One region of the Peribacillus sp. RS7 genome, then DNA from elsewhere that is predicted to be linked to it. Evidence: a T-box and tRNA genes for the amino acid it is inferred to sense, from the RefSeq annotation. Region 1 holds a T-box; the other regions hold tRNA genes.
The links. A T-box is a leader RNA that pairs with one kind of tRNA and senses whether it is charged. The one in region 1 lies ahead of thrS (threonine--tRNA ligase), so its partner is inferred to be a tRNA-Thr.

Region 1 (9,158 bases):
AAAAAAATCCCAGCAGGTAAGACCAAGAAAAATCATCCCGCTATAGATGAAAAGTTGGGATGTCCCATAACTTGAAGCTGTTTTAGCCAAAACTGATCCATATATCCCTAACCAAAATAAAATCGATAATGGGCTGGTCACTGACATAATGAAACCAGTTAAAAAACAGGATAATAAAGAATCTCTATTCCTGTATTGATTTAATGTTATCGTATTAACCCGTAAAACACTTTCGACCCCAGAATAAATTAGCACAAATCCGCCAAAAAGCCATAGAAAGATTTGGACAATCGGAATTTCTAAAAACCGTACCATACCTACATACACTAAAATCATGAACAAGGCATCTGCGATCATCGACCCTACCCCTACGATCCAAGCATGCCAAAACCCGTTCTTGATCCCTTTATCGATACGAGCAGAATTCACCGGACCAATCGGTGCTGCAAGGGTAAGCCCCAAGAAAAAATAACTCAGCAGTAAATGTACACTCAAAAAGCATCACTCCTTCGAGCTAGTTAATAACTTGTACATTCTATGTGACACCCCCTCACCTATAACCTCTTGCTGAAAAAAATTTAGATGGGATAACACTTTTCACGCGAATTACACACAAAAAAAGCCGTGTGGAAAAACCCGGCTTTTTTGAATTTTCCTTAGTATGCTTTTCGAAGTCTTTTAGTTAGCAGCTGCTTCTTTTTTGTCTGAACTAATGAATTTCATAACAATCAATACAATGCATATACCAATGATTCCCGAAATGATATAGGTCATATTGACATGATTTTTCATGACAAGGGACATAACCGGTGGGCCTGCGGCAACTCCGATGAACCTAGATGACATGTAGAAAGAGGTAATCGTCCCCCGCTGTTCCTTTTTTATATTTTGAGTGATGATTGCGTCGAGTGTCGGCAATAACGCACCAATTGCTATGCCAACTAGGCTCGTTATGAGTAATAGAAGGAAAACCTTTTCTTTTGTAAAACCGACAAAAACAAGGCTGATTGAAAGGACAGCTATACTGATCATGATGATCATTTTCATGATTGGTAATTCTCCCTTGATTTTTTTCCCTGCAACATAAGAAGATACACAAAGAAAAAACAGCGGGATCGCTATCACGAAACCTTTTTTGACTCCATGCAAATCATGGACTTTTTCAAGGTTGTCAGACAAAAAGAAAAGAACACCGAACAAAACCAACATGACAAATACACCAATCAGGAAAACTGTATATAACCATTTTCCCTCCTGCTTGAATATTTTTTTCGTATCATGCCAGAATTCTTTAAATTTCTTCGGTTCATCCTTCTCCTTTGGTACCTTTATAAAGAAAAAGACCAAGACAATAGATATTAAACTGAAGAATGAAATCGAGAAGAATGGTAAAAACCAGATAAATGCGGCAAAAAGGGAACCCAATATTGGACTCAGGACTTTACCAAATGTATTCGAGGTTTCAATGATACCCAGGCAAGAACTGGTTTTTTCATCATCATCCTTGTATAGGTCCCCCACTAGAGGCAAAATGATTGGCGAGGCTCCAGACGCACCAATCCCTTGCAATACTCTCCCAATGATGATCCATGTATAGGGATCATCCATTTTCCATGATGCATAACCCGCGATCAAGCCGCCGATTAGGGCAAGGACAAGGCTTGGCAGGATCACCATCTTCCTTCCGAATCGATCTGATAAATAACCAGCAATAGGAATTAAGAAAATAGATGCAACAGAATAGCTTGTAATCACCATACTTGATTGAAATGAAGATATTCCCACCTTTTCCTCGAAAATCGGCAAAACAGGGATAAGCATTGAATTTCCTAGTGTCATTACCAATGGAATCGATGCCATACTGATGAGACACCACACGCTTACATTATTTTTTTGCTCCTCATGACCTTCCATACTTACACTCCTCATCCATTATAAAAGCAATAAAAGGTAACCTATCTGTGTAACCAATTTGTTGTGCATCATTTTTTAGATGTCTTTAATTATTATGTTATAGGGCAATAATATTTATTCAGTGCCAAAATTACCCCTTTAGGACTTCCCCTTCTAGTTTGCCTCGACTTTAAAATATGGATTCATTCTACTTTAAACCAAAAAACCCATTCTTTAAATGAATGGGTTTCCCTGCATTTCAAACGTCACTCGATTACAAGGTTTAACCAGTTGAAAGTCTTTCTTCAAAATGATCCTTAATTTCATTAATAGCAATATCAGTATGCATGATATCAAGGATTGTTTTGTACTTATTTGGCATTGATAATTTCGGCATAATTATCCTCCAATTCCCTTTTGAACATAGCGCATGCATTTAATTTGACGTCTTTCCATTTGACTAAATTACATTATGAAGGACCTTTCTCTGTTGTTACAAAAAGGGTCTCTACCAAGTGCAGCAAACCCGACTAAATTCACCATATCCACTCAAAAAAAGGACTAAAAAGGTGGTACAAGTCCAATTGTTTGAATACATTCAATTAACGAAGATGTAACAAACGATGAGGTGATGAATTGGGTGTTTTTTTCAGCTATGTATTATTGGGCTTATCACTGGCAGCTCCTATCGGTCCCATTAACGCTGCACAATTGGACAAAGGGATCAAGAAAGGTTTTTGGCATGCCTGGGTTTTTGGCTGGGGTGCCATTTTAGCGGATTTTGTTTTTATAGCCCTCGTCTTTTTCGGTGTCGTCCACTTTTTGGACAACTCCTTCATGAAGACATTTTTGTGGCTCTTTGGCTTTTTCGTCCTGACCTATACCGGAATCGAAAGTCTACTTAGTGCGGGTAAGATTGAAGTGAATGAACGAAAAGCAAAAGATTCCCTTTTTTCTTCATTCCTAACAGGATTCATCATGTCCCTTTCGAATCCTTTATCCATTTTGTTTTGGCTGGGGATTTATGGATCGATTCTCGCAAACTCCGCATCAAAATATGATATGGATCATTTACTTTTATACAGTTCAGGAATCCTTATCGGCCTCTTAGCCTGGGATTTCACAATGGCCATCATCGCCAGCACCTTCAGACGTTTCTTATCCAAACCCATTCTAATGGGCATCTCGATCATTTCAGGAATATCCCTTATAGGGATTGGCATTTACTTTTCCATCCAGGCAGCCAAAGTTTTGTTTACATAAAGATTTAAGGAGATGTAAGCATTTACTCGTGAATTTTGGTGCTTTACTCGTGAATTTCAGGCATTTACTCGTGAGTTTGGAGGATTTACTCGTGAATTTCGATGCTTTACTCGTGAGTTCGTAATAATTATCTTACTTTTTATAAAATAGGCCGCCTATTTTATTGTCCATAATTGTCCATGTCGGACACTAGCCCCTCTTTGTTCATAGTCTGAAGGGTAAACACAAAGGGAGGATTTCTTGAATGTATAATAATTACGGTTATTACAATTATAATGTTCCATATTATTATGATAATTCTTATGCTAATTTGCCTTATTATGATGACAGACTGCCAGTACAAACACTGGTACCAGTAGCCACTATTCAGTCACATTTAAACGCAGGCCGACAAGGTCATTGTTTCAGAGGTTTTTGGGGTAACTCCCAGCACACCTTTATTTTGATGGGAATAAATAATGTTACTAATATGGTACAGATACTCGAAGGCGGCATTCCAAATGAGGTTCATCATACAGATATAGTCGGATTACAATACCTAGGATTAACCTGCCCTGTCGGTGGCGGTGGCCAAGGTGGCGGCCAAGGCGGCGGTCAAGGTGGCGGTCAAGGTGGTGGCCAAGGCGGTGGCCAAGGCGGTGGCCAAGGTGGTGGCCAAGGTGGTGGCCAAGGTGGTGGCCAAGGTGGCCCGGGGGGTAACTGTTTCCAGCAGTTCATTCCTGGCGTTGGCTGGGTATGGATTTGTAGATAAAATAAGACAGCCGATTTATTCGGCTGTCTTATTTTATGGGTATTTATGGAAACGCAAGCATTTACTCGTGAGTTTCGTGCTTTACTAGTGAATTTCGTGCATTTACTCGTGAGTTCCACCCATTTACTCGTGAATTTCGTGCATTTACTCGTGAATTTCGTGCATTTACTCGTGAGTTTCGTGCTTTTACTCGTGAGTTCCGGATTAAGCTCCTTTCTTGTTAGATGCTCCGTTCTTTTATTTGCTGGACCATTTTATTGATGAACCGTTCAATTGCGACATTTTCAAATTCTTGTTCCCCGTATTTCCGGACATTCACTTCATTTTCTTTCTCCTCTTTATCGCCAAGGACCAGCATATATGGAATTTTCATTATCTGAGCTTCCCTGACTTTATACCCCATCTTTTCATTCCGATCATCAATTTTCACTCTTATGCCTTGATTCTTCAGTTCTTTTTGAACCTTTAAACAATAATTCAAATGAACTTGTGAGACAGGGATGATCTGTACTTGCACGGGGGCAAGCCATACCGGAAAAGCACCGGCAAAATGTTCAATCAGGATTCCAAAAAAACGATCGATCGATCCAAATATGGCACGATGAATGACGACAGGACGAACCTTTTCATTATTTTCATCGATGTAAGTCAGATCAAATTTATCGGGCATCTGAAAATCAAGTTGGATTGTTGCACATTGATGGCTTCGTTTTAATGCATCTTTAATATGAAAATCAATTTTCGGTCCATAAAATGCCCCGTCCCCTTCATTTAATTGATAATGTATCCCGATGCTTTCCAGAACATTTTTCAAGGCTGTTTCAGAAGCTTCCCAAAGGGAATCTTCGCCCATTAAATCCTCTGGACGAGTCGAGAGTTCCACCGAATACTCGAAACCAAAAGTGCGATACACCTTATCAATCAGATGAAACACTTGTTTAATTTCACTTTCGATTTGATCCTGCCGAACAAAAATGTGGGCATCATCCTGACAAAATGTACGGACCCGCAACATCCCGTTCAACGCACCGCTATATTCATGACGGTGGACTTGACCGAACTCGGCCATCCGGATGGGTAAATCCCTGTAAGAATAAAGATTGTTTTTGAAAATAAGCATATGACCTGGACAGTTCATTGGCTTCATAGCGAATTTTGTTTGATCCACCTCAGTGAAGTACATATTCTCATGGTAATGATCCCAGTGACCCGATTGTTCCCATAACTGCTGGTTCATCATGAAAGGAGTCCGAACTTCGTCGTAATCAGCTTCAGTCTGGATCTCCCGCGAGAACTTCTCCAATTCATTTCTAACGATTTGTCCTTTCGGTAAATAAAACGGCATTCCAGGAGCTTCCTCCGAAAACATGAATAACTCCAACTGCTTCCCTAATTTGCGGTGATCTCGTTTGGCCGCCTCCTCCAGGAATTTAAAATGATCCTGTAAATCTTTTTTCTTTCGGAAAGCCACGCCATACACCCTTTGAAGAACTTCATTTTGATTGTCTCCCCGCCAATAGGCTCCCGATACACGAGTCAATTTGAACGATTTTACAAATGATGTGGATGGAAGGTGGGGTCCTCTGCAAAGATCGACGAATTCCCCCTGTTGATAGATCGTTAGTTTTTCATCTTTAGGGATATTCTTTGCTATATCCAGTTTGAATGACTCCCCTCTATCCTGGAATAACTTCACAGCTTCTGCATAAGACACTTCGATCCTTTTAATTTCCAGATTTTCACTTATGATATGTTCCATCTCTTTTTCAATAGCTTGTAAATCTTCTGAGCTCAAAGGATGATCTAACTTAAAATCATAGTAAAAACCATCTTCTACGACTGGCCCCATCCCTAATTCCACATTTCGGTATAATCTTTTCACAGCCTGTGCCAAAACATGCGCCGATGTATGTCGCAAAACTTGTAATCCTTCATCCGAATCCAGATTCAAGATTGACAGTTCGGCATCCTTATTCAACTTGTGACTTAGATCAACCAGTTGTTTATCCAGTTTTCCTATTACTGCCTTTTTCCTTAAACTTGGGCTGATGGACCCTGCCACACTTTCCACTGTCATCCCTTGCGGATATTCCTTTTGCTGACCATCCGGGAATTGAACTTTAATCATTTTTTCACCCATCACATAAACACCCCTTTTTAGTAATAAAAAAACGCACCCATCCCTATATAAGGGACGAGTGCGTTTATACCCGTGATTCCACCCAATTTCCCATAAGCAAGAAAACACTCATGGCTCTGGAGCTTTTAACGCAGCTTAGACGATATCAGTTACTCTCGTTCACCGATATAGCTCAAAGGCGGTAAATCATTTTCCTAAGCCAGGAAGTTCGCAGCTGCCCTTCCCTCTCTGCAGACCGTAAAAATGATTCATGTCCTTATCATGGCAATATTTTTATATAAAAAAAACGCACCCATCCCTATATAAGGGACGAGTGCGTTATACCCGTGATTCCACCCAATTTCCCATAAGCAAGAAAACACTCATGGCTCTGGAGCTTTTAACGCAGCTTAGACGATATCAGTTACTCTCGTTCACCGATATGGCTCAAAGGCGGTAAATCATTTTCCTAAGCCAGGAAGTTTGCAGCTGCCCTTCCCTCTCTGCAGACCGTAAAAATGATTCATGTCCTTATCATGGCAATATTTTTATATAAAAAAAACGCACCCATCCCTATATAAGGGACGAGTGCGTTATACCCGTGATTCCACCCAATTTCCCATAAGTAGATTACTCATGGCTCTGGAGCTGTAACGTAGCTTAGACGATATCAGTTACTCTCGTTCACCGATATGGCTCAAAGGCGGTAAATCATTTTCCTAAGCCAGGAAGTTTGCAGCTGCCCTTCCCTCTCTGCAGACCGTAAAAATGATTCATGTCCTTATCAATGCTTCTAAAATGTAAATGGATTTTTATATTGTTATATATATTACAATATATTCCCATAAGTGACAACCTCAAATTTTTTAATTTCATTATAAACACTAAATTGGTATAATTAGTAAAAAGGAGTCGTCATGAAAAGTTTAAGCGATTGGTCTTTCGTATTTGCAGTGATTGGTGCCGTATCATTTTGCTGCGCCTTTTTTTCACCAAAATCCTTCGAGCTTCTAATGGTCTCAGGATTCGGTGCGTTACTTATTGGTATGTTATTTAGCTTCGGGGCCATGTTAAAAAGCGAAAAAGGAAAGACGAAGTTTCTGGCTGTGGCTGCCTTCTTTCTTTTAAGTTTCATTCTGGTTTGGAATGAACCATTTCAAATTGTCAGGCTATTAACCTGGATGAAAAATTAATCAAAACCCGTTCGCCACGACGGATTTTTGTATGTTTCCTATTTATTTTCATTGTGTGAATCTTCCTCTTTCGCTTCCCTTGGATTCTTTACACTAAGCAATAATGTCAGTCCAGTGGTCCAAAGAATTAGCGCGCATCCAAAGCCAAGCAAGGATAACGGTGCAAGGATTTGATGCTCCCCAAACATGACGGTGTCTGGCACAATAAGTAATGTGATAAGCGCCAATAAACAGAGAAGCACTCCTGTTGCATAGTAGATCTTGATTTGAAAAAGCGCCGCCAAAGGTAAAAAATGAATCCCTACAATAATGGCGATGACTCCAGGAATAAGATCGGTCTGATTGATCATATTACAGATGGCGATGGCAATCCCAATCAGTAAACCTTCGGCAATGAAAACGATATTAAACCAGAAATTCATACGTTTCAAACGCCTAGCCCCATTTTCTGAAACTTGATCGGGCATTTTTTGTGATGTATATATTAATGAAATGCCCTCTATAACCATTATGATTCCTACGAATATGGCAGCAAGTTCCACGTAAGGAAACCCCCACCCTTGCAATCCCATTACACCGGTACCTGCCCACAACGTGCCGAATAATGCCATGAAAATGACGCCAATTCCAGAACCGCGAAACGCCTCTTTCGATATGAGTCTTGAGGTTTGCATCATCAGTTTCCTTTCATCCACAGGTAATATCTTACATAGAATAATAGTATTGCGCTCACTCCCCGATTATTCATCATCACGGTCTTAAGCCAGGCAGACCAAACTGGAAAAAATGATTTAAATACCTTATTGCAAAAATTACCATACTGCGATATTATGTTATTAATTAGTGATTGATTAATCACTAATTAATTAAAATATGGAGGATACCAATGGCCAGACCAAAAAAAGAGAATCGAAAAGATGACATACTGGAAGCTGGTTTGGAGGTGTTTGCAGAAAAAGGCTATTACAATACAACGACTGCCTTAATTGCAGAAAAAGCCGGCATATCCCAGCCATATGTTTTTAAATTCTTTAAAACTAAAGAGGAGTTATTCGTAGCGGCTCTGGATCGAGCATACGAAAGGATCCTTCAGGCTTTCGAAATTGAAACAGAACCCGAAGACCTTGTTAACCATATGATCAAGGTATATGAAGATTTAACTGATTCCAATCCAAATGAAATTGCCTTACAGGTCATAGGACTTTCAGTAACGGAGGATGCAATAAGAAACTCTACGCAGAAAGGGTTATCCAGCATCAGGAATCTCACGCTGGAAAAATTTCAATCTGCTGGAATTCCGAATGCCGAGGACCAAGTGACCACCTTCCTGGCAAGGGGGATACTCTGTAATATTTCCCACTTCATCAATATGCCAGAACTTATAGATAGCGGGAGCAGGTAAGGACCGATTTTCATCGGTTTCTTATTTTAATCATTTATTTAGTGATTGATCAATAAATAAAAAGGGGATGAAAGATATGAAAAAAGCTATTGTATTAGGAGCAACCGGTGGATCAGGTCAAGTCATCGTTTCAGAATTGTTATCCAGGGGAAAAGAAGTCATCGCTTTCGGGCGATCAGAGAGTAAGCTTGAGCAATTAATGAAAGAACATGATCATTCTCAACAATTAACATACAGAATTGGTGACATCTTTGATTACAAAACCATTGTAGAGGCTGCAGAAGATGCGGAAGTCATTTTCCAATGCGCCAACGTTCCCTATCAAGAGATGGCTTTGAGACTCCTTTCACTTGGAGAAAGTGTAATGAAAGCCGCCGATATTTTAGGAAAGAAGATTGTCATTGTAGACGGGATATATGTTTATGGGCATCAAGTTACGAAAGGAGATGAAAACCATCCAAAACAGCCACATACAAAAAAAGGGAAAATCAGAGTGGAATTCGAGAAGCTTATCTTCAGCCAAAAATGGAAAAATGC
Region 2 (9,158 bases), 610 kb from region 1:
TCGGAAGGTGCGGCTGGATCACCTCCTTTCTAAGGATAATTACGAGAGCGCTTTTGTTTTGTTCAGTTTTGAATGAGTAATTCATTCAGATAGGAAAGAAAAGCATCACGATGTGATGGATTCTTTCTGCTTTGTTCCTTGAAAACTAGATAATAGATAGAAGGCAATTAATTTTTTTCAAAGCATCTGTAAGATCTTTTTAACGGTTAAGTTAGAAAGGGCGCACGGTGGATGCCTTGGCACTAGGAGCCGATGAAGGACGGGACTAACACCGATATGCTTCGGGGAGCTGTAAGTAAGCTTTGATCCGGAGATTTCCGAATGGGGAAACCCACTGTTCGTAATGGAACAGTATCTTTACCTGAATACATAGGGTACTGAAGGCAGACCCGGGGAACTGAAACATCTAAGTACCCGGAGGAAGAGAAAGCAAATGCGATTTCCTGAGTAGCGGCGAGCGAAACGGAATTAGCCCAAACCAAGAGGCTTGCCTCTTGGGGTTGTAGGACACTCAACATGGAGTTACAAAGGAACGGGGTAAATGAAGTGACCTGGAAAGGTCCGTCAAAGAAGGTAAAAACCCTGTAGTTGAAACTTCGTTCCCTCCTGAGTGGATCCTGAGTACGGCGGGACACGAGAAATCCCGTCGGAAGCAGGGAGGACCATCTCCCAAGGCTAAATACTCCCTAGTGACCGATAGTGAACCAGTACCGTGAGGGAAAGGTGAAAAGCACCCCGGAAGGGGAGTGAAATAGATCCTGAAACCGTGTGCCTACAAGTAGTCAAAGCCCGTTAATGGGTAATGGCGTGCCTTTTGTAGAATGAACCGGCGAGTTACGATTTCATGCGAGGTTAAGTTGATAAGACGGAGCCGCAGCGAAAGCGAGTCTGAATAGGGCGAATGAGTATGAGGTCGTAGACCCGAAACCAGGTGATCTACCCATGTCCAGGGTGAAGTTCAGGTAACACTGAATGGAGGCCCGAACCCACGCACGTTGAAAAGTGCGGGGATGAGGTGTGGGTAGCGGAGAAATTCCAATCGAACCTGGAGATAGCTGGTTCTCTCCGAAATAGCTTTAGGGCTAGCCTCAAGATGAGAGTATTGGAGGTAGAGCACTGATTGGACTAGGGGCCCCCAACGGGTTACCGAATTCAGTCAAACTCCGAATGCCAAATACTTATTCTTGGGAGTCAGACTGCGAGTGATAAGATCCGTAGTCGAAAGGGAAACAGCCCAGACCACCAGCTAAGGTCCCAAAGTATACGTTAAGTGGAAAAGGATGTGGAGTTGCTTAGACAACCAGGATGTTGGCTCAGAAGCAGCCACCATTTAAAGAGTGCGTAATAGCTCACTGGTCGAGTGACTCCGCGCCGAAAATGTACCGGGGCTAAACGTATCACCGAAGCTGTGGATTGACACCATTAGGTGTCGATGGTAGGAGAGCGTTCTAAGGGCGTTGAAGTCAGACCGGAAGGACTGGTGGAGCGCTTAGAAGTGAGAATGCCGGTATGAGTAGCGAAAGAAGGGTGAGAATCCCTTCCACCGAATGCCTAAGGTTTCCTGAGGAAGGCTCGTCCGCTCAGGGTTAGTCGGGACCTAAGCCGAGGCCGAAAGGCGTAGGCGATGGACAACAGGTTGATATTCCTGTACCACCTATACATCGTTTGAACGATGGGGGGACGCAGAAGGATAGGGTAAGCGCGCTGTTGGATATGCGCGTCCAAGCAGTTAGGCCGGAAACGAGGCAAATCCCGTTTCCATTAAGGCGGAGCTGTGATGGCGAGGGAAATATAGTACCGAAGTTCCTGATTCCACGCTGCCAAGAAAAGCCTCTAGTGAGATGTAAGGTGCCCGTACCGCAAACCGACACAGGTAGGCGAGGAGAGAATCCTAAGGTGTGCGAGAGAACTCTCGTTAAGGAACTCGGCAAAATGACCCCGTAACTTCGGGAGAAGGGGTGCTTTTTAGGGTGAATAGCCCGGAAAAGCCGCAGTGAATAGGCCCAGGCGACTGTTTAGCAAAAACACAGGTCTCTGCGAAGCCGCAAGGCGAAGTATAGGGGCTGACACCTGCCCGGTGCTGGAAGGTTAAGGGGAGAGGTTAGCGCAAGCGAAGCTTTGAACCGAAGCCCCAGTAAACGGCGGCCGTAACTATAACGGTCCTAAGGTAGCGAAATTCCTTGTCGGGTAAGTTCCGACCCGCACGAAAGGTGTAACGATCTGGGCACTGTCTCAACGAGAGACTCGGTGAAATTATAGTACCTGTGAAGATGCAGGTTACCCGCGACAGGACGGAAAGACCCCGTGGAGCTTTACTGCAGCCTGATATTGAATTTTGGTACAGCTTGTACAGGATAGGTAGGAGCCTGAGAAGCCGGAGCGCTAGCTTCGGTGGAGGCGTTGGTGGGATACTACCCTGGCTGTATTGAAATTCTAACCCGCGCCCCTTATCGGGGTGGGAGACAGTGTCAGGTGGGCAGTTTGACTGGGGCGGTCGCCTCCTAAAGAGTAACGGAGGCGCCCAAAGGTTCCCTCAGAATGGTTGGAAATCATTCGTAGAGTGTAAAGGCACAAGGGAGCTTGACTGCGAGACCTACAAGTCGAGCAGGGACGAAAGTCGGGCTTAGTGATCCGGTGGTTCCGCATGGAAGGGCCATCGCTCAACGGATAAAAGCTACCCCGGGGATAACAGGCTTATCTCCCCCAAGAGTCCACATCGACGGGGAGGTTTGGCACCTCGATGTCGGCTCATCGCATCCTGGGGCTGTAGTCGGTCCCAAGGGTTGGGCTGTTCGCCCATTAAAGCGGTACGCGAGCTGGGTTCAGAACGTCGTGAGACAGTTCGGTCCCTATCCGTCGCGGGCGCAGGAAATTTGAGAGGAGCTGTCCTTAGTACGAGAGGACCGGGATGGACGCACCGCTGGTGTACCAGTTGTCTTGCCAAAGGCATAGCTGGGTAGCTACGTGCGGACGGGATAAGTGCTGAAAGCATCTAAGCATGAAGCCCCCCTCAAGATGAGATTTCCCATGGCGCAAGCTAGTAAGATCCCTGAAAGATGATCAGGTTGATAGGTCAGAGGTGGAAGCGTGGCGACATGTGGAGCTGACTGATACTAATAGATCGAGGACTTAACCAACGCTTTAAAAAAATGAAATACCTTCTTATTATCTAGTTTTGAAGGAATGAAAATTTCTTCTTGCATTTTTTCGAAAAGACGTTATAATAATATATGTCTTGAAAAAATGTTAACATTGTTTGGTGACGATAGCGAAGAGGTCACACCCGTTCCCATTCCGAACACGGCAGTTAAGCTCTTCAGCGCCGATGGTAGTTGGGGGTTTCCCCCTGTGAGAGTAGGACGTCGCCAAGCAGGTTTTATATGGAGGATTAGCTCAGCTGGGAGAGCATCTGCCTTACAAGCAGAGGGTCGGCGGTTCGATCCCGTCATCCTCCACCATTTTACACCTGCCGGTGTAGCTCAACTGGTAGAGCAACTGACTTGTAATCAGTAGGTTGGGGGTTCAAGTCCTCTTGCCGGCACCATTTTTTGAAATAGTACAAGCACGAGCCATTAGCTCAGTTGGTAGAGCATCTGACTTTTAATCAGAGGGTCGAAGGTTCGAATCCTTCATGGCTCACCATTTTATATGCGGGTGTGGCGGAATTGGCAGACGCACCAGACTTAGGATCTGGCGCCGCAAGGCGTGGGGGTTCAAGTCCCTTCACCCGCATCTTTCATGCGGAAGTAGTTCAGTGGTAGAATACAACCTTGCCAAGGTTGGGGTCGCGGGTTCGAATCCCGTCTTCCGCTCCACTTTTCGTATGTGCCGGGGTGGCGGAACTGGCAGACGCACAGGACTTAAAATCCTGCGGTAGGTGACTACCGTACCGGTTCGATTCCGGTCCTCGGCACCATCTTAATATGCGCCCGTAGCTCAATTGGATAGAGCATCTGACTACGAATCAGAAGGTTGTAGGTTCGACTCCCGCCGGGCGCACCATGTTTTATTGCGGGAAGTAGCTCAGCTTGGTAGAGCACTTGGTTTGGGACCAAGGGGTCGCAGGTTCGAATCCTGTCTTCCCGACCACGTGATTTTTAATGAATGGGGCCTTAGCTCAGCTGGGAGAGCGCCTGCCTTGCACGCAGGAGGTCAGCGGTTCGATCCCGCTAGGCTCCACCATTTTTCAATCAGATACTTATATTATATTGGCGGTGTAGCTCAGCTGGCTAGAGCGTACGGTTCATACCCGTGAGGTCGGGGGTTCGATCCCCTCCGCCGCTACCAATAAATATAAGGACCTTTAGCTCAGCTGGTTAGAGCAGACGGCTCATAACCGTCCGGTCGTAGGTTCGAGTCCTACAAGGTCCACCATATGCATTTTTTAAAGCCGTGGAGGTATACCCAAGTTCGGCTGAAGGGATCGGTCTTGAAAACCGACAGGGGAGTCAAATCCCGCGGGGGTTCGAATCCCTCTACCTCCTCCATTTTTTTAAAAAGCAGCAAGTTGTTTTGAAACAACCTTACATAGAGGAAGCGAAAAAACAATATACACGAAAACTTGATGCAAATCGTTTCATTATTACCGTCGCGGGGTGGAGCAGTCCGGTAGCTCGTCGGGCTCATAACCCGAAGGTCGCAGGTTCAAATCCTGTCCCCGCAATTATTAGGTCCCGTGGTGTAGCGGTTAACATGCCTGCCTGTCACGCAGGAGATCGCGGGTTCGATTCCCGTCGGGACCGCCATTTTTTAAATTTAGTACAAATGTGGCTCAGTAGCTCAGTCGGTAGAGCAAAGGACTGAAAATCCTTGTGTCGGCGGTTCGATTCCGTCCTGAGCCACCATATCTTTCATATTACGGCGGTTGTGGCGAAGTGGTTAACGCACCTGATTGTGGTTCAGGCATTCGTGGGTTCGATTCCCATCAGTCGCCCCATTTCGCGGGTGTAGTTTAGTGGTAAAACCTCAGCCTTCCAAGCTGATGATGAGGGTTCGATTCCCTTCACCCGCTCCAAATATGGGCCTATAGCTCAGCTGGTTAGAGCGCACGCCTGATAAGCGTGAGGTCGATGGTTCGAGTCCATTTAGGCCCACCATATTCATATTGTTCCGCAGTAGCTCAGTGGTAGAGCATTCGGCTGTTAACCGAACGGTCGTAGGTTCGAGTCCTACCTGCGGAGCCATGGGGAAGTACTCAAGAGGCTGAAGAGGCGCCCCTGCTAAGGGTGTAGGTCGCGCGAGCGGCGCGAGGGTTCAAATCCCTCCTTCTCCGCCATTTGGCCCGTTGGTCAAGCGGTTAAGACACCGCCCTTTCACGGCGGTAACACGGGTTCGAATCCCGTACGGGTCATAACAAAAAAGGAAGCATACATTCATGTATGCTTCTTTTTTTCATTTCTTTTCATTGATATAAGTATCTTTTTGTTTATAAGGAATGTCTCCAAGCTGGGAATCGATATTTTCTTCATCTAATGTATCTTCATATTCCTTTTGCTTTTTGTTCGGTATATCCACCCTATTTTTTCCTTCGATATCATTTGCTGCAAATCCTTCATAGTCTTCAGGAAATCCATCCGTTTCATCTTCGGTTTTATAAAGATCATTATAATTGTCATGATCGCCGGTGTAATCAGATGGTGTTTCGGATGTACCGAATTTGGCGACTTCACCAAAGCTATCCTCTTTATCCACTATTTCATTTCCATGACGATTTTCAAAATGATCACCCTTGGATGGAATCAATATATCCTCTTCCACTGGTCGGTCTTGTGCAGTAGGCCGTTCTGGGGCATGCTCGACACAGTAAAGAGTGCTTGGGATCGCTTCAAGCCTATCGATGGGTATTTCTATATTGCAGGTTTTACAATGGCCATACGTACCCTCTTCTATGGCATACAATGCTTCTTCGATTTTCTCCATTTCAGATTGTGCATGCTCATCCAGTGCTTGGTTCCGTTCCATCTCGAATAATTCCGTTCCTAGGTCAGCAGGATGATTATCATAGGATGATAATTCCCCTACGGATTCAGTCTGGCTTTTATCCAGAACGGATTGTTCATCATTTTGAATCCTGTTTCCAAGCTCATCTTTTTCTTGAAGCAGTTCTTTTTTGAATTTTTGCATTTGCTGTTTGGTTGCCATATCCGTTTCACTCCTTCTAAAGTCCATATCTCATTTTATATTGGTAAGATGGTTGTATTATCTATTACCCGAATCGTAGTATAGGAAAACAAAATGGAACGGAAGATAGAAAAAAGACTGAGCGGATGAGCTCAGTCCTTAGTGATCATATTAGATAGCTGATGAATAATCCAATGGCCATGAGTAAGCCAAAGAAGGTGTTCGTCTGGGCCGTGGCTTTCATTGCTGGCACCATGGTGATCGGCTGCGTTTTACCTACGAAGCCTTTGATTGCGGCCATGGCTTTCGGGATGCTTAGGAAGGCAAGGAGAATCCACGCTGTTACGTTTCCGGTAAGGACTAACCCAACCAGCCATAGATAAGAGAAGGCAAACATGATTGCCATGAATTTCAGGGCGTTTTTCCTGCCCATCACTACAGGCATGGTTTTGCGGCCATGTGCCTTATCCCCATCATGGTCACGGAGGTTATTGGATAAGTTGATCAACCCGACCAATATTCCACTTGGAATGGCAATTAAGATGGCTGTTGAGGAAACATGACCGGTTTGAATGAAAAAGGCGATCAGGATTATCAAAAAGCCCATGAACAATCCAGAAAAAAGTTCCCCGAATGGTGTATATGAAATGGGTAGGGGACCGCCTGTATAAAGATAGCCGACAAGCATGCAAACCAGTCCTACTGCAGCAAGCCACCAAGATGATGCGGCACAGATATAGATTCCGATTATGAGTGCGATGGCATACATGCCAAGGGCCAAGGTCATGATGAGTTTGGGGGTCATCCCATGACGGACGATTCCGCCACCGATGCCTACGGATTCCTCCGTATCCAAGCCTCGCTTGAAATCATAGTATTCATTGAATAAATTGGTTGCAGCTTGAATCAGGATACTTGCAATCATCATGGCAGCGAATAGTAACCAATTCACTCCATCATCCAAAAGTGCAATCACAGTTCCAAGTAAGACCGGGACAAAAGCTGCGGTTAGTGTATGTGGACGAATTAACTCCCACCAAATCTTCCAGGTCCGTTTAAGGGGAAGTCCGTCGTATTCTGTTTGCATTATTTCTCTCCTCAAAATCATTATTGGTTCTCTCGAAATTATAACAAATATTGAAATGTTGCACAAAAGGTTATCCTAATAAGGATAGGAAAATTAGGTAAGGGTGTCAATTGATTTCGTGGAAGATTCTCTTCCAAAATAAAGGATATTTCTCTTCATTCGCTAGGATTCATATAATAAGGAAAAAAGCAGGCATGAATCGTTCGGTAAAGGGGCGTTTTATTGACATGAGGTTGAATGGAGGTGTATCTTTAAATAGGTTAAAAAGCTTTTAAAATGTACATTTGGGGGGATTTTTTTGGCTATCTCAGAAGAAACTGGGCAGTTTCAGGGACTGGCTTCAGCTATACAAAAGGCGAAGGACTTGAATGATCAAGTTCTATTCAGTCATATTAAGAAAGTTAATTGCACGAACCCCCTTTCATTTTATCAAGCTGGAAGAGAACGGTACGCGGGTGAACGCTTTTTCTGGGAGGACCCTGCAAAGGAAATAACCATCACCGGCTTAGGCAATGTTAAGAAACTCAAAGCGGCATCGAATGCCGAACGTTATAGAGAAGTCGAAAAGAGCTGGATCAAACTGCAGAATACTGCTGTCAAAACAGGATTGACTGATGTAGAAGCGACCGGTCCTTTACTGTTTGGGGGCTTTTCTTTTGATTATGAAACTAACAGTACGCTCCTTTGGAATCAATTCGGGGACAACCTGTTTTATATACCTGCCTTCATGCTATCAATAGTGGGGAAACAAGCTTACTTAACGACAAACTTACTTTGTTCGCCTGATGATTCAGAAAAACTCTTCATAGATATGATAAATGAACGGGAAGCTTTTCTTTTCGAAAGCTTGGATGACACTGGATTGGGTCACAATTCCCTGGTTAAGCAGAGGGAAGTCAAACCTGACGAATGGAAACGGACGGTCGCTGAGGCTGTTCAGGAAATCAAGACGACAGATCTCGACAAAATCGTTTTGGCGAGGGAGCTTCGACTGGTTTTTGAGCGTTCCATCGATTCAGGGAAAGTGCTTGAACAATTGATTGCTGAGCAGCCATTAAGCTATATTTTCAGTTTGGAAGCAGGTGGTGACTGTTTTGTCGGTGCCACTCCTGAACGTTTAATTAAGAAACAGGGAAATGAAGTATTTTCTACCTGTCTTGCTGGATCGATGGGGCGAGGGAAAGATGAGCAAGAAGATGTTTGTCTTGGTGATGAATTGCTACAGGACCAAAAGAATTTACAAGAGCACCAATATGTCGTGTCGATGATATCAAATGCCTTTGATTCTGTATGCGAAAAGGTAATTGTACCAGCCGAACCGAAACTTATGAAAAACCGTCATATCCAGCATTTGTATACACCGGTCCGCGGAATATCCAAGGAAGGTGTCACGATTTTTGAATTCGTCGAGAAACTACATCCTACACCGGCTATGGGCGGGCTTCCAAAAGAAAAGGCCGTTGTGCGAATCCGGGAAATGGAAGGCCTTGAACGCGGCTTTTATGCAGGTCCTTTAGGCTGGGTGGATACGTATGGAAATGGGGAATTCGCTGTAGGGATACGTTCTGCGCTTATACAGAACAATGAGGCATCGCTTTTTGCTGGATGCGGCGTAGTGGAGGATTCGACTCCCGAAAGTGAATTCCGGGAAACGGGGATTAAATTCAATCCGATGTTAAGTGCTTTAGGAGGAAATCTTAATGAATGACCGAGATGCATTGACAGCATATGCTGCTTCATTTGTCGATGAGCTGGCACAAAATGAGATGAAGCATGTGGTGGTGAGCCCGGGTTCACGATCCACACCCCTAGCTTTGTTGCTAGTGGAACACCCTGATATCGAAGTTCATATTAATGTGGATGAGCGTTCGGCTGCTTTTTTTGCCCTTGGTTTGGCTAAGGCCTTAAAGGAACCTGTCGGAATTCTTTGTACGTCCGGTACAGCCGCTGC
Region 3 (9,158 bases), 2.1 Mb from region 1:
AAGTGGAATTCCAAGTGTAGCGGTGAAATGCGTAGAGATTTGGAGGAACACCAGTGGCGAAGGCGACTTTCTGGTCTGTAACTGACACTGAGGCGCGAAAGCGTGGGGAGCAAACAGGATTAGATACCCTGGTAGTCCACGCCGTAAACGATGAGTGCTAAGTGTTAGAGGGTTTCCGCCCTTTAGTGCTGCAGCTAACGCATTAAGCACTCCGCCTGGGGAGTACGGCCGCAAGGCTGAAACTCAAAGGAATTGACGGGGGCCCGCACAAGCGGTGGAGCATGTGGTTTAATTCGAAGCAACGCGAAGAACCTTACCAGGTCTTGACATCCTCTGACAACCCTAGAGATAGGGCTTTCCCCTTCGGGGGACAGAGTGACAGGTGGTGCATGGTTGTCGTCAGCTCGTGTCGTGAGATGTTGGGTTAAGTCCCGCAACGAGCGCAACCCTTGATCTTAGTTGCCAGCATTCAGTTGGGCACTCTAAGGTGACTGCCGGTGACAAACCGGAGGAAGGTGGGGATGACGTCAAATCATCATGCCCCTTATGACCTGGGCTACACACGTGCTACAATGGATGGTACAAAGGGCTGCAAACCTGCGAAGGTAAGCGAATCCCATAAAGCCATTCTCAGTTCGGATTGTAGGCTGCAACTCGCCTACATGAAGCCGGAATCGCTAGTAATCGCGGATCAGCATGCCGCGGTGAATACGTTCCCGGGCCTTGTACACACCGCCCGTCACACCACGAGAGTTTGTAACACCCGAAGTCGGTGAGGTAACCTTTATGGAGCCAGCCGCCTAAGGTGGGACAGATGATTGGGGTGAAGTCGTAACAAGGTAGCCGTATCGGAAGGTGCGGCTGGATCACCTCCTTTCTAAGGATAATTACGAGAGCGCTTTTGTTTTGTTCAGTTTTGAATGAGTAATTCATTCAGATAGGGAAGAAAAACATCACGATGTGATGGATTCTTTCTGCTTTGTTCCTTGAAAACTAGATAATAGATAGAAGGCAATTAATTTTTTTCAAAGCATCTGTAAGATCTTTTTAACGGTTAAGTTAGAAAGGGCGCACGGTGGATGCCTTGGCACTAGGAGCCGATGAAGGACGGGACTAACACCGATATGCTTCGGGGAGCTGTAAGTAAGCTTTGATCCGGAGATTTCCGAATGGGGAAACCCACTGTTCGTAATGGAACAGTATCTTTACCTGAATACATAGGGTACTGAAGGCAGACCCGGGGAACTGAAACATCTAAGTACCCGGAGGAAGAGAAAGCAAATGCGATTTCCTGAGTAGCGGCGAGCGAAACGGAATTAGCCCAAACCAAGAGGCTTGCCTCTTGGGGTTGTAGGACACTCAACATGGAGTTACAAAGGAACGGGGTAAATGAAGTGACCTGGAAAGGTCCGTCAAAGAAGGTAAAAACCCTGTAGTTGAAACTTCGTTCCCTCCTGAGTGGATCCTGAGTACGGCGGGACACGAGAAATCCCGTCGGAAGCAGGGAGGACCATCTCCCAAGGCTAAATACTCCCTAGTGACCGATAGTGAACCAGTACCGTGAGGGAAAGGTGAAAAGCACCCCGGAAGGGGAGTGAAATAGATCCTGAAACCGTGTGCCTACAAGTAGTCAAAGCCCGTTAATGGGTAATGGCGTGCCTTTTGTAGAATGAACCGGCGAGTTACGATTTCATGCGAGGTTAAGTTGATAAGACGGAGCCGCAGCGAAAGCGAGTCTGAATAGGGCGAATGAGTATGAGGTCGTAGACCCGAAACCAGGTGATCTACCCATGTCCAGGGTGAAGTTCAGGTAACACTGAATGGAGGCCCGAACCCACGCACGTTGAAAAGTGCGGGGATGAGGTGTGGGTAGCGGAGAAATTCCAATCGAACCTGGAGATAGCTGGTTCTCTCCGAAATAGCTTTAGGGCTAGCCTCAAGATGAGAGTATTGGAGGTAGAGCACTGATTGGACTAGGGGCCCCCAACGGGTTACCGAATTCAGTCAAACTCCGAATGCCAAATACTTATTCTTGGGAGTCAGACTGCGAGTGATAAGATCCGTAGTCGAAAGGGAAACAGCCCAGACCACCAGCTAAGGTCCCAAAGTATACGTTAAGTGGAAAAGGATGTGGAGTTGCTTAGACAACCAGGATGTTGGCTCAGAAGCAGCCACCATTTAAAGAGTGCGTAATAGCTCACTGGTCGAGTGACTCCGCGCCGAAAATGTACCGGGGCTAAACGTATCACCGAAGCTGTGGATTGACACCATTAGGTGTCGATGGTAGGAGAGCGTTCTAAGGGCGTTGAAGTCAGACCGGAAGGACTGGTGGAGCGCTTAGAAGTGAGAATGCCGGTATGAGTAGCGAAAGAAGGGTGAGAATCCCTTCCACCGAATGCCTAAGGTTTCCTGAGGAAGGCTCGTCCGCTCAGGGTTAGTCGGGACCTAAGCCGAGGCCGAAAGGCGTAGGCGATGGACAACAGGTTGATATTCCTGTACCACCTATACATCGTTTGAACGATGGGGGGACGCAGAAGGATAGGGTAAGCGCGCTGTTGGATATGCGCGTCCAAGCAGTTAGGCCGGAAACGAGGCAAATCCCGTTTCCATTAAGGCGGAGCTGTGATGGCGAGGGAAATATAGTACCGAAGTTCCTGATTCCACGCTGCCAAGAAAAGCCTCTAGTGAGATGTAAGGTGCCCGTACCGCAAACCGACACAGGTAGGCGAGGAGAGAATCCTAAGGTGTGCGAGAGAACTCTCGTTAAGGAACTCGGCAAAATGACCCCGTAACTTCGGGAGAAGGGGTGCTTTTTAGGGTGAATAGCCCGGAAAAGCCGCAGTGAATAGGCCCAGGCGACTGTTTAGCAAAAACACAGGTCTCTGCGAAGCCGCAAGGCGAAGTATAGGGGCTGACACCTGCCCGGTGCTGGAAGGTTAAGGGGAGAGGTTAGCGCAAGCGAAGCTTTGAACCGAAGCCCCAGTAAACGGCGGCCGTAACTATAACGGTCCTAAGGTAGCGAAATTCCTTGTCGGGTAAGTTCCGACCCGCACGAAAGGTGTAACGATCTGGGCACTGTCTCAACGAGAGACTCGGTGAAATTATAGTACCTGTGAAGATGCAGGTTACCCGCGACAGGACGGAAAGACCCCGTGGAGCTTTACTGCAGCCTGATATTGAATTTTGGTACAGCTTGTACAGGATAGGTAGGAGCCTGAGAAGCCGGAGCGCTAGCTTCGGTGGAGGCGTTGGTGGGATACTACCCTGGCTGTATTGAAATTCTAACCCGCGCCCCTTATCGGGGTGGGAGACAGTGTCAGGTGGGCAGTTTGACTGGGGCGGTCGCCTCCTAAAGAGTAACGGAGGCGCCCAAAGGTTCCCTCAGAATGGTTGGAAATCATTCGTAGAGTGTAAAGGCACAAGGGAGCTTGACTGCGAGACCTACAAGTCGAGCAGGGACGAAAGTCGGGCTTAGTGATCCGGTGGTTCCGCATGGAAGGGCCATCGCTCAACGGATAAAAGCTACCCCGGGGATAACAGGCTTATCTCCCCCAAGAGTCCACATCGACGGGGAGGTTTGGCACCTCGATGTCGGCTCATCGCATCCTGGGGCTGTAGTCGGTCCCAAGGGTTGGGCTGTTCGCCCATTAAAGCGGTACGCGAGCTGGGTTCAGAACGTCGTGAGACAGTTCGGTCCCTATCCGTCGCGGGCGCAGGAAATTTGAGAGGAGCTGTCCTTAGTACGAGAGGACCGGGATGGACGCACCGCTGGTGTACCAGTTGTCTTGCCAAAGGCATAGCTGGGTAGCTACGTGCGGACGGGATAAGTGCTGAAAGCATCTAAGCATGAAGCCCCCCTCAAGATGAGATTTCCCATGGCGCAAGCTAGTAAGATCCCTGAAAGATGATCAGGTTGATAGGTCAGAGGTGGAAGCGTGGCGACATGTGGAGCTGACTGATACTAATAGATCGAGGACTTAACCAACGCTTTTTAAAAAATGAAATACCTTCTTATTATCTAGTTTTGAAGGAATGAAAATTTCTTCTTGCATTTTTTCGAAAAGACGTTATAATAATATATGTCTTGAAAAAATGTTAACAATGTTTGGTGACGATAGCGAAGAGGTCACACCCGTTCCCATTCCGAACACGGCAGTTAAGCTCTTCAGCGCCGATGGTAGTTGGGGGTTTCCCCCTGTGAGAGTAGGACGTCGCCAAGCTTATATTGTTCCGCAGTAGCTCAGTGGTAGAGCATTCGGCTGTTAACCGAACGGTCGTAGGTTCGAGTCCTACCTGCGGAGCCATTATTGGAGAGCTGTCCGAGTGGCCGAAGGAGCACGATTGGAAATCGTGTAGACGGGTAACCCTGTCTCAAGGGTTCAAATCCCTTGCTCTCCGCCATTTTATACCTGGCCCGTTGGTCAAGCGGTTAAGACACCGCCCTTTCACGGCGGTAACACGGGTTCGAATCCCGTACGGGTCACCATTTCGATAACATATTGGAGGATTAGCTCAGCTGGGAGAGCATCTGCCTTACAAGCAGAGGGTCGGCGGTTCGATCCCGTCATCCTCCACCATTTTCAATAAGATCAGATTGTTTCTGCATTGAAACGTTCAACACGAAAATCTGATGCATAATAGCAACATTATTAACGTCGCGGGGTGGAGCAGTCCGGTAGCTCGTCGGGCTCATAACCCGAAGGTCGCAGGTTCAAATCCTGTCCCCGCAATCTATGGTCCCGTGGTGTAGCGGTTAACATGCCTGCCTGTCACGCAGGAGATCGCGGGTTCGATTCCCGTCGGGACCGCCATTTTTATTGTTTGGCTCAGTAGCTCAGTCGGTAGAGCAAAGGACTGAAAATCCTTGTGTCGGCGGTTCGATTCCGTCCTGAGCCACCATAGTAGTGCCGGTGTAGCTCAACTGGTAGAGCAACTGACTTGTAATCAGTAGGTTGGGGGTTCAAGTCCTCTTGCCGGCACCATGTTTCATCCATATGCGGAGGGGTAGCGAAGTGGCTAAACGCGGCGGACTGTAAATCCGCTCCTTCGGGTTCGGCAGTTCGAATCTGCCCCCCTCCACCATCTTTCTAACAGGGGTATAGTTTAAAGGTAGAACAGAGGTCTCCAAAACCTCCAGTGTGGGTTCGAGTCCTACTACCCCTGCCAATTTAAATCCTATAATGGCGGTTGTGGCGAAGTGGTTAACGCACCTGATTGTGGTTCAGGCATTCGTGGGTTCGATTCCCATCAGTCGCCCCATTTTTTATTAAATCATGGTATAATGAATACAACGTTAATGGGCTATAGCCAAGCGGTAAGGCAACGGATTTTGATTCCGTCATGCGAAGGTTCGATCCCTTCTAGCCCAGCCATATGCGAAAGTAGTTCAGTGGTAGAATACAACCTTGCCAAGGTTGGGGTCGCGGGTTCGAATCCCGTCTTTCGCTCCAAAAACGTTGGCGGCATAGCCAAGCGGTAAGGCAGAGGTCTGCAAAACCTTTACCACCGGTTCGATTCCGGTTGCCGCCTCCAACATACATGCCGGTGTGGCGGAATTGGCAGACGCGCACGACTCAAAATCGTGTTCCTCTGGAGTGCCGGTTCGACCCCGGCCACCGGTATCATGAAACAGCCAAGAGTGCTGTTGTATCAAGGCCTTACACTTAATTGTGTAAGGCCTTTTTTCATTTTTCTCACACTACAGATTTGACACTAATAATGTGCGGAGGTCATGTGCGGTGAGTAAACGGAGAATATTGCTTACAGAAGATGAAATAAAAATCGTTAACAAAACTATGTATGCTACCACAGATGAAGATGCACTTAAATTATTTTTTGAAGATTGCAAACTAAGGAATTTACGTCCAAAGTCATAGATTTATTTATTTTTATTTTCTAATTCCTCAACTCTCCTTTCCATGTTCTTTATTTTTTTGATTGAGTGAAGGGCGAGACCTAAAGCTATTCCACCTAAAGTGAATGCTGGAAAAACAAAAAAAGTAAACCATTCCATCTTTTAACCCCCCCTAAAAGCATTGTGTATAAATTGCAATCCTATAGGGTTTATTATGAAGAGAATTAACCCCCATTCTTAATTGTTCTGATGGTATAGTATATATAAACATTAAGCATAAAAGTATAAATTTACCAAAATCAGAACATAACGAATTGACTGTTGTTATAGTCATAAAAGATATAGTTTAAAGAACCGTTGCTCTTACGAAAAAAAAAACGAATGGGTCAAAGAGCACTAACTCTACCATTCGTTCCGAAAACAATGATTTCAGATTTCAATATTCATAGCAGATAGCTCTGCTTCCGTATAGCCAGCAGAGGAAAGTGCAATTTCAATTTCTTCAGCAGCCTTATAATCAAATAATTTAAATTTAGACATTAATGCGAAAGCATTTTGTTTTTCAATTGCCAGAGCAACAGCTTCCACGTCTTGTAGTAACTTCAGGTCTTCAATGTAGAATTGAGCGGTCCTCATCGCTAAATACTCATTCAGTGTAGTTGAACTGTAGAAAAGTCTTGTTAAAGTAGCGATTGCGTTAGGAACGAAAATCTTATTCATAATTATCCCTCCGTTATTCTCAATATTCTGTCATTTAAGTCACTATAAGTATGAGTCACGATTAAAATGTTGTCAATCTTTATCTTTTGAGCAATTTTACTCACTAGATGAAAGTACATTTGTACTCAAATTGGGTAAATAGAAAATAGGCGACATTACCAAAGGTAAAAAACATTTCACCGAAAAGTACGAAGTAAGCAAATATATGTTGCTGTAGTTTACGAAGCGAATCAAATTACATGAGACATGTTGATTCAAGCTCGATTGCTCGGCTACATACAAAAAGACCCTGAAGGCAAGGGTCTCAGGCTCGATCATAACAAGTTGGATAGAAGAGATACATATTATTCACTTCCTTCCATTTACTTTATTTAACAAATAGGAATGGTCGACCATGGGCCAAAAGTTTGGCAAGGCATGAGTAAAGAAGAATACCAATAAATAAAATATTTAGAGGAGCATAAATACTAAAAAGACAACTCGATTTTGAGCTGTCTTTTTTTAAAAATCGAGAAAAAAGCCAGTGCCACAAGTGACACGATTAAGCCGAATGTTTTAGATTTCTTTATAAATTCTTTCATTGATGAGATCCTTTCTGTGTTCGGTAATTTCAAGAGATTATGATACAACAGGTCCTTAGTAACTGTGAAGAAGGCGGGCTTCCACATTACGCAGCTCTCCAGATGAAACACTATCAGCCACAATTATCTGCAAGGTTCTCGTAGCTGTCATTCGTTTGTCTGGATGTTTCAATTGTAGATGCTGTTGTATCGATTGGAAAAGTTCATTATTTTCTGGCCGGTTGGCGTTATAGATTTCTTGTAAACTCTTCGCTTTTTCCATGGCTTTTCCTACTTTCCATCAATTGTAAAATACATATGAAAGCTTATGCGCTAATATCCGTATAGTCTATATTTCCGTCTGAGGGCTTTTATTTCCTTCTTTTTAGTCAATTAAATCTTCTTTTAAGAAAAGTGAAGTTTATCCCGATTCTTTAAAAGGAGTTAGCTTACCAGTCTTACGGCTTGACCGTTGCCGTATATATTTTCTTTTTTCTTTGTCTTAACACCACAAAAGTAATTCAGAACCGTGTGCCTTTATATTAGGGAAGTATGGTAAGACGTGTGACCTTACAAAGGATGAATTAAAATCAGTAAACGAAAATGATAGATGAAGAAAGCATTTGAAAATTTCTTTAGAGAATTGTTATTTGAGAAATCTAAGACTAGGTAAGTAGCCGCTTGGTAGTTTTTTAAATAATATCGGTGAAATATGGTAATAAATAATAAAACCACTAGCTAAGAACACTTCACATGACAAATTTTCTAAGGGGCGGCAAATTGTGAACAATATGGGATGTCAATGCAGGTCCAATGAAGAATTACAGCAACTGGTTGATGAGGCAAAAAAATATACAAATAAGGGAACAGTGGCAGACTATATACCGGCTCTTGAAAAGGCTAACCCTGGGGATTTATCTGTTGCTATTTACTATCCTGACGGAAAAGGATATTGTGCGGGGGATTTAAGTGGTAAAATGACCCTGCAAAGCATATCGAAAGTTTTGACACTTGCTCTGGTATTAATGGAAAAAGGGGAGGAATATGTCTTTTCCTATATAGGAAAGGAACCCACCGGAGACCCTTTTAATTCCATTGCCAAATTAGAGACCAATAAGCCATCCAAGCCGTTAAACCCGATGATCAATGCAGGAGCATTGACTGTGACCCACATGGTTGCAGGTGACAGTGTAAATGAGCGATTTCAGCGTATTTTACATTTTATCCGGGAGTTGACGCAAAATCCTACTATCGGGTTTAATGAAGAAGTTGCCCGGTCAGAATACAATACAGCAGATTTAAATAGGTCGTTAAGCTATTTTTTAAAGCAGCATAATGTAATAAATGGGGATGTGGAGGACTTAATCGAATTGTATTCAAAGCAGTGTGCCATTGAAATGGATAGCCAGGATTTGGCGAGGATTGGCTGTGTGCTGGCCATGAATGGGAAAGATTTGTTGACGGGAAGGCAAATCATCCCCGGGGACATTGCCCGTATTTGCAAGACATTCATGGTTACCTGCGGCATGTATAACGCATCAGGTGAATTTGCCATTAATGTAGGCATACCGGCTAAAAGCGGTGTTTCAGGGGGAATCATGGGGGCCGTACCCGGAAAATGTGGAATTGGAATTTATGGTGCAGCGCTGGATGAGAAGGGGAATAGCGTTGCCGGGATAAAAATCTTGGAAATGATGGCGAAGAAGTATTCCTTAAGCATGTTTAATTTGTAAACATTGACACTATTACCGATGAGTCGGATGATATTAATCATTTTTATACGAAAGTGTCTGGAGTTAAAGATTGTTTCGTTATCATACGGCTTATGAGAGTCTGAGAAGAGAGAGAATGAAGCTTGGAGTAGAGCTTTTTCGTTATGTTAGGGGTCTTTCTGGAAAGGAAAATGCCTGCCAGATGCGATTGGAACAGTGGCATTTTTAAGTGAGGTTCAGTCTAAATCCTTACAGAAGCAAAGCATTTACTTTCACGGCAAAAAAAGACCTCTGCACATAAGGGCAAGGTCT

Region 2: it has a tRNA-Thr gene. The T-box ahead of thrS (threonine--tRNA ligase) is inferred to sense a tRNA for this amino acid. The anticodon was not compared.
Region 3: it has a tRNA-Thr gene. The T-box ahead of thrS (threonine--tRNA ligase) is inferred to sense a tRNA for this amino acid. The anticodon was not compared.

Annotation. Positions count from the first base shown of each region.
Region 1 is NZ_CP168135.1:832,748-841,905, forward strand. Features, by position in the region: gene ACDZ29_RS04290 (LysE family transporter) at 1-495, opposite strand, end outside; gene ACDZ29_RS04295 (MFS transporter) at 679-1,914, opposite strand; gene ACDZ29_RS04300 (LysE family transporter) at 2,530-3,156, shown strand; gene ACDZ29_RS04305 (hypothetical protein) at 3,602-3,907, shown strand; gene ACDZ29_RS04310 (hypothetical protein) at 3,953-4,168, shown strand; gene thrS (threonine--tRNA ligase) at 4,128-6,035, opposite strand; T-box leader at 6,095-6,319, opposite strand; T-box leader at 6,350-6,573, opposite strand; T-box leader at 6,604-6,823, opposite strand; gene ACDZ29_RS04320 (hypothetical protein) at 6,944-7,219, shown strand; gene ACDZ29_RS04325 (DUF7010 family protein) at 7,258-7,914, opposite strand; gene ACDZ29_RS04330 (TetR/AcrR family transcriptional regulator) at 8,106-8,621, shown strand; gene ACDZ29_RS04335 (SDR family NAD(P)-dependent oxidoreductase) at 8,698-9,158, shown strand, end outside.
Region 2 is NZ_CP168135.1:1,446,178-1,455,335, reverse strand. Features, by position in the region: rRNA gene ACDZ29_RS07560 (16S ribosomal RNA) at 1-29, shown strand, start outside; rRNA gene ACDZ29_RS07555 (23S ribosomal RNA) at 205-3,137, shown strand; rRNA gene rrf (5S ribosomal RNA) at 3,256-3,371, shown strand; tRNA gene ACDZ29_RS07545 (tRNA-Val) at 3,383-3,458, shown strand; tRNA gene ACDZ29_RS07540 (tRNA-Thr) at 3,469-3,544, shown strand; tRNA gene ACDZ29_RS07535 (tRNA-Lys) at 3,567-3,642, shown strand; tRNA gene ACDZ29_RS07530 (tRNA-Leu) at 3,651-3,732, shown strand; tRNA gene ACDZ29_RS07525 (tRNA-Gly) at 3,741-3,815, shown strand; tRNA gene ACDZ29_RS07520 (tRNA-Leu) at 3,828-3,916, shown strand; tRNA gene ACDZ29_RS07515 (tRNA-Arg) at 3,926-4,002, shown strand; tRNA gene ACDZ29_RS07510 (tRNA-Pro) at 4,013-4,089, shown strand; tRNA gene ACDZ29_RS07505 (tRNA-Ala) at 4,107-4,182, shown strand; tRNA gene ACDZ29_RS07500 (tRNA-Met) at 4,211-4,287, shown strand; tRNA gene ACDZ29_RS07495 (tRNA-Ile) at 4,298-4,374, shown strand; tRNA gene ACDZ29_RS07490 (tRNA-Ser) at 4,395-4,487, shown strand; tRNA gene ACDZ29_RS07485 (tRNA-Met) at 4,590-4,663, shown strand; tRNA gene ACDZ29_RS07480 (tRNA-Asp) at 4,670-4,745, shown strand; tRNA gene ACDZ29_RS07475 (tRNA-Phe) at 4,769-4,844, shown strand; tRNA gene ACDZ29_RS07470 (tRNA-His) at 4,861-4,936, shown strand; tRNA gene ACDZ29_RS07465 (tRNA-Gly) at 4,941-5,014, shown strand; tRNA gene ACDZ29_RS07460 (tRNA-Ile) at 5,020-5,096, shown strand; tRNA gene ACDZ29_RS07455 (tRNA-Asn) at 5,109-5,183, shown strand; tRNA gene ACDZ29_RS07450 (tRNA-Ser) at 5,185-5,275, shown strand; tRNA gene ACDZ29_RS07445 (tRNA-Glu) at 5,279-5,350, shown strand; gene ACDZ29_RS07440 (TraR/DksA C4-type zinc finger protein) at 5,392-6,141, opposite strand; gene ACDZ29_RS07435 (1,4-dihydroxy-2-naphthoate polyprenyltransferase) at 6,287-7,207, opposite strand; gene ACDZ29_RS07430 (isochorismate synthase MenF) at 7,506-8,915, shown strand; gene menD (2-succinyl-5-enolpyruvyl-6-hydroxy-3-cyclohexene-1-carboxylic-acid synthase) at 8,908-9,158, shown strand, end outside.
Region 3 is NZ_CP168135.1:2,908,873-2,918,030, forward strand. Features, by position in the region: rRNA gene ACDZ29_RS14585 (16S ribosomal RNA) at 1-877, shown strand, start outside; rRNA gene ACDZ29_RS14590 (23S ribosomal RNA) at 1,053-3,985, shown strand; rRNA gene rrf (5S ribosomal RNA) at 4,105-4,220, shown strand; tRNA gene ACDZ29_RS14600 (tRNA-Asn) at 4,230-4,304, shown strand; tRNA gene ACDZ29_RS14605 (tRNA-Ser) at 4,310-4,401, shown strand; tRNA gene ACDZ29_RS14610 (tRNA-Glu) at 4,412-4,486, shown strand; tRNA gene ACDZ29_RS14615 (tRNA-Val) at 4,502-4,577, shown strand; tRNA gene ACDZ29_RS14620 (tRNA-Met) at 4,657-4,730, shown strand; tRNA gene ACDZ29_RS14625 (tRNA-Asp) at 4,736-4,811, shown strand; tRNA gene ACDZ29_RS14630 (tRNA-Phe) at 4,824-4,899, shown strand; tRNA gene ACDZ29_RS14635 (tRNA-Thr) at 4,907-4,982, shown strand; tRNA gene ACDZ29_RS14640 (tRNA-Tyr) at 4,999-5,082, shown strand; tRNA gene ACDZ29_RS14645 (tRNA-Trp) at 5,093-5,166, shown strand; tRNA gene ACDZ29_RS14650 (tRNA-His) at 5,184-5,259, shown strand; tRNA gene ACDZ29_RS14655 (tRNA-Gln) at 5,298-5,372, shown strand; tRNA gene ACDZ29_RS14660 (tRNA-Gly) at 5,376-5,450, shown strand; tRNA gene ACDZ29_RS14665 (tRNA-Cys) at 5,459-5,532, shown strand; tRNA gene ACDZ29_RS14670 (tRNA-Leu) at 5,541-5,621, shown strand; gene ACDZ29_RS14675 (hypothetical protein) at 5,879-6,013, opposite strand; gene ACDZ29_RS14680 (hypothetical protein) at 6,284-6,574, opposite strand; gene ACDZ29_RS14685 (hypothetical protein) at 7,211-7,417, opposite strand; gene glsA (glutaminase A) at 7,926-8,867, shown strand.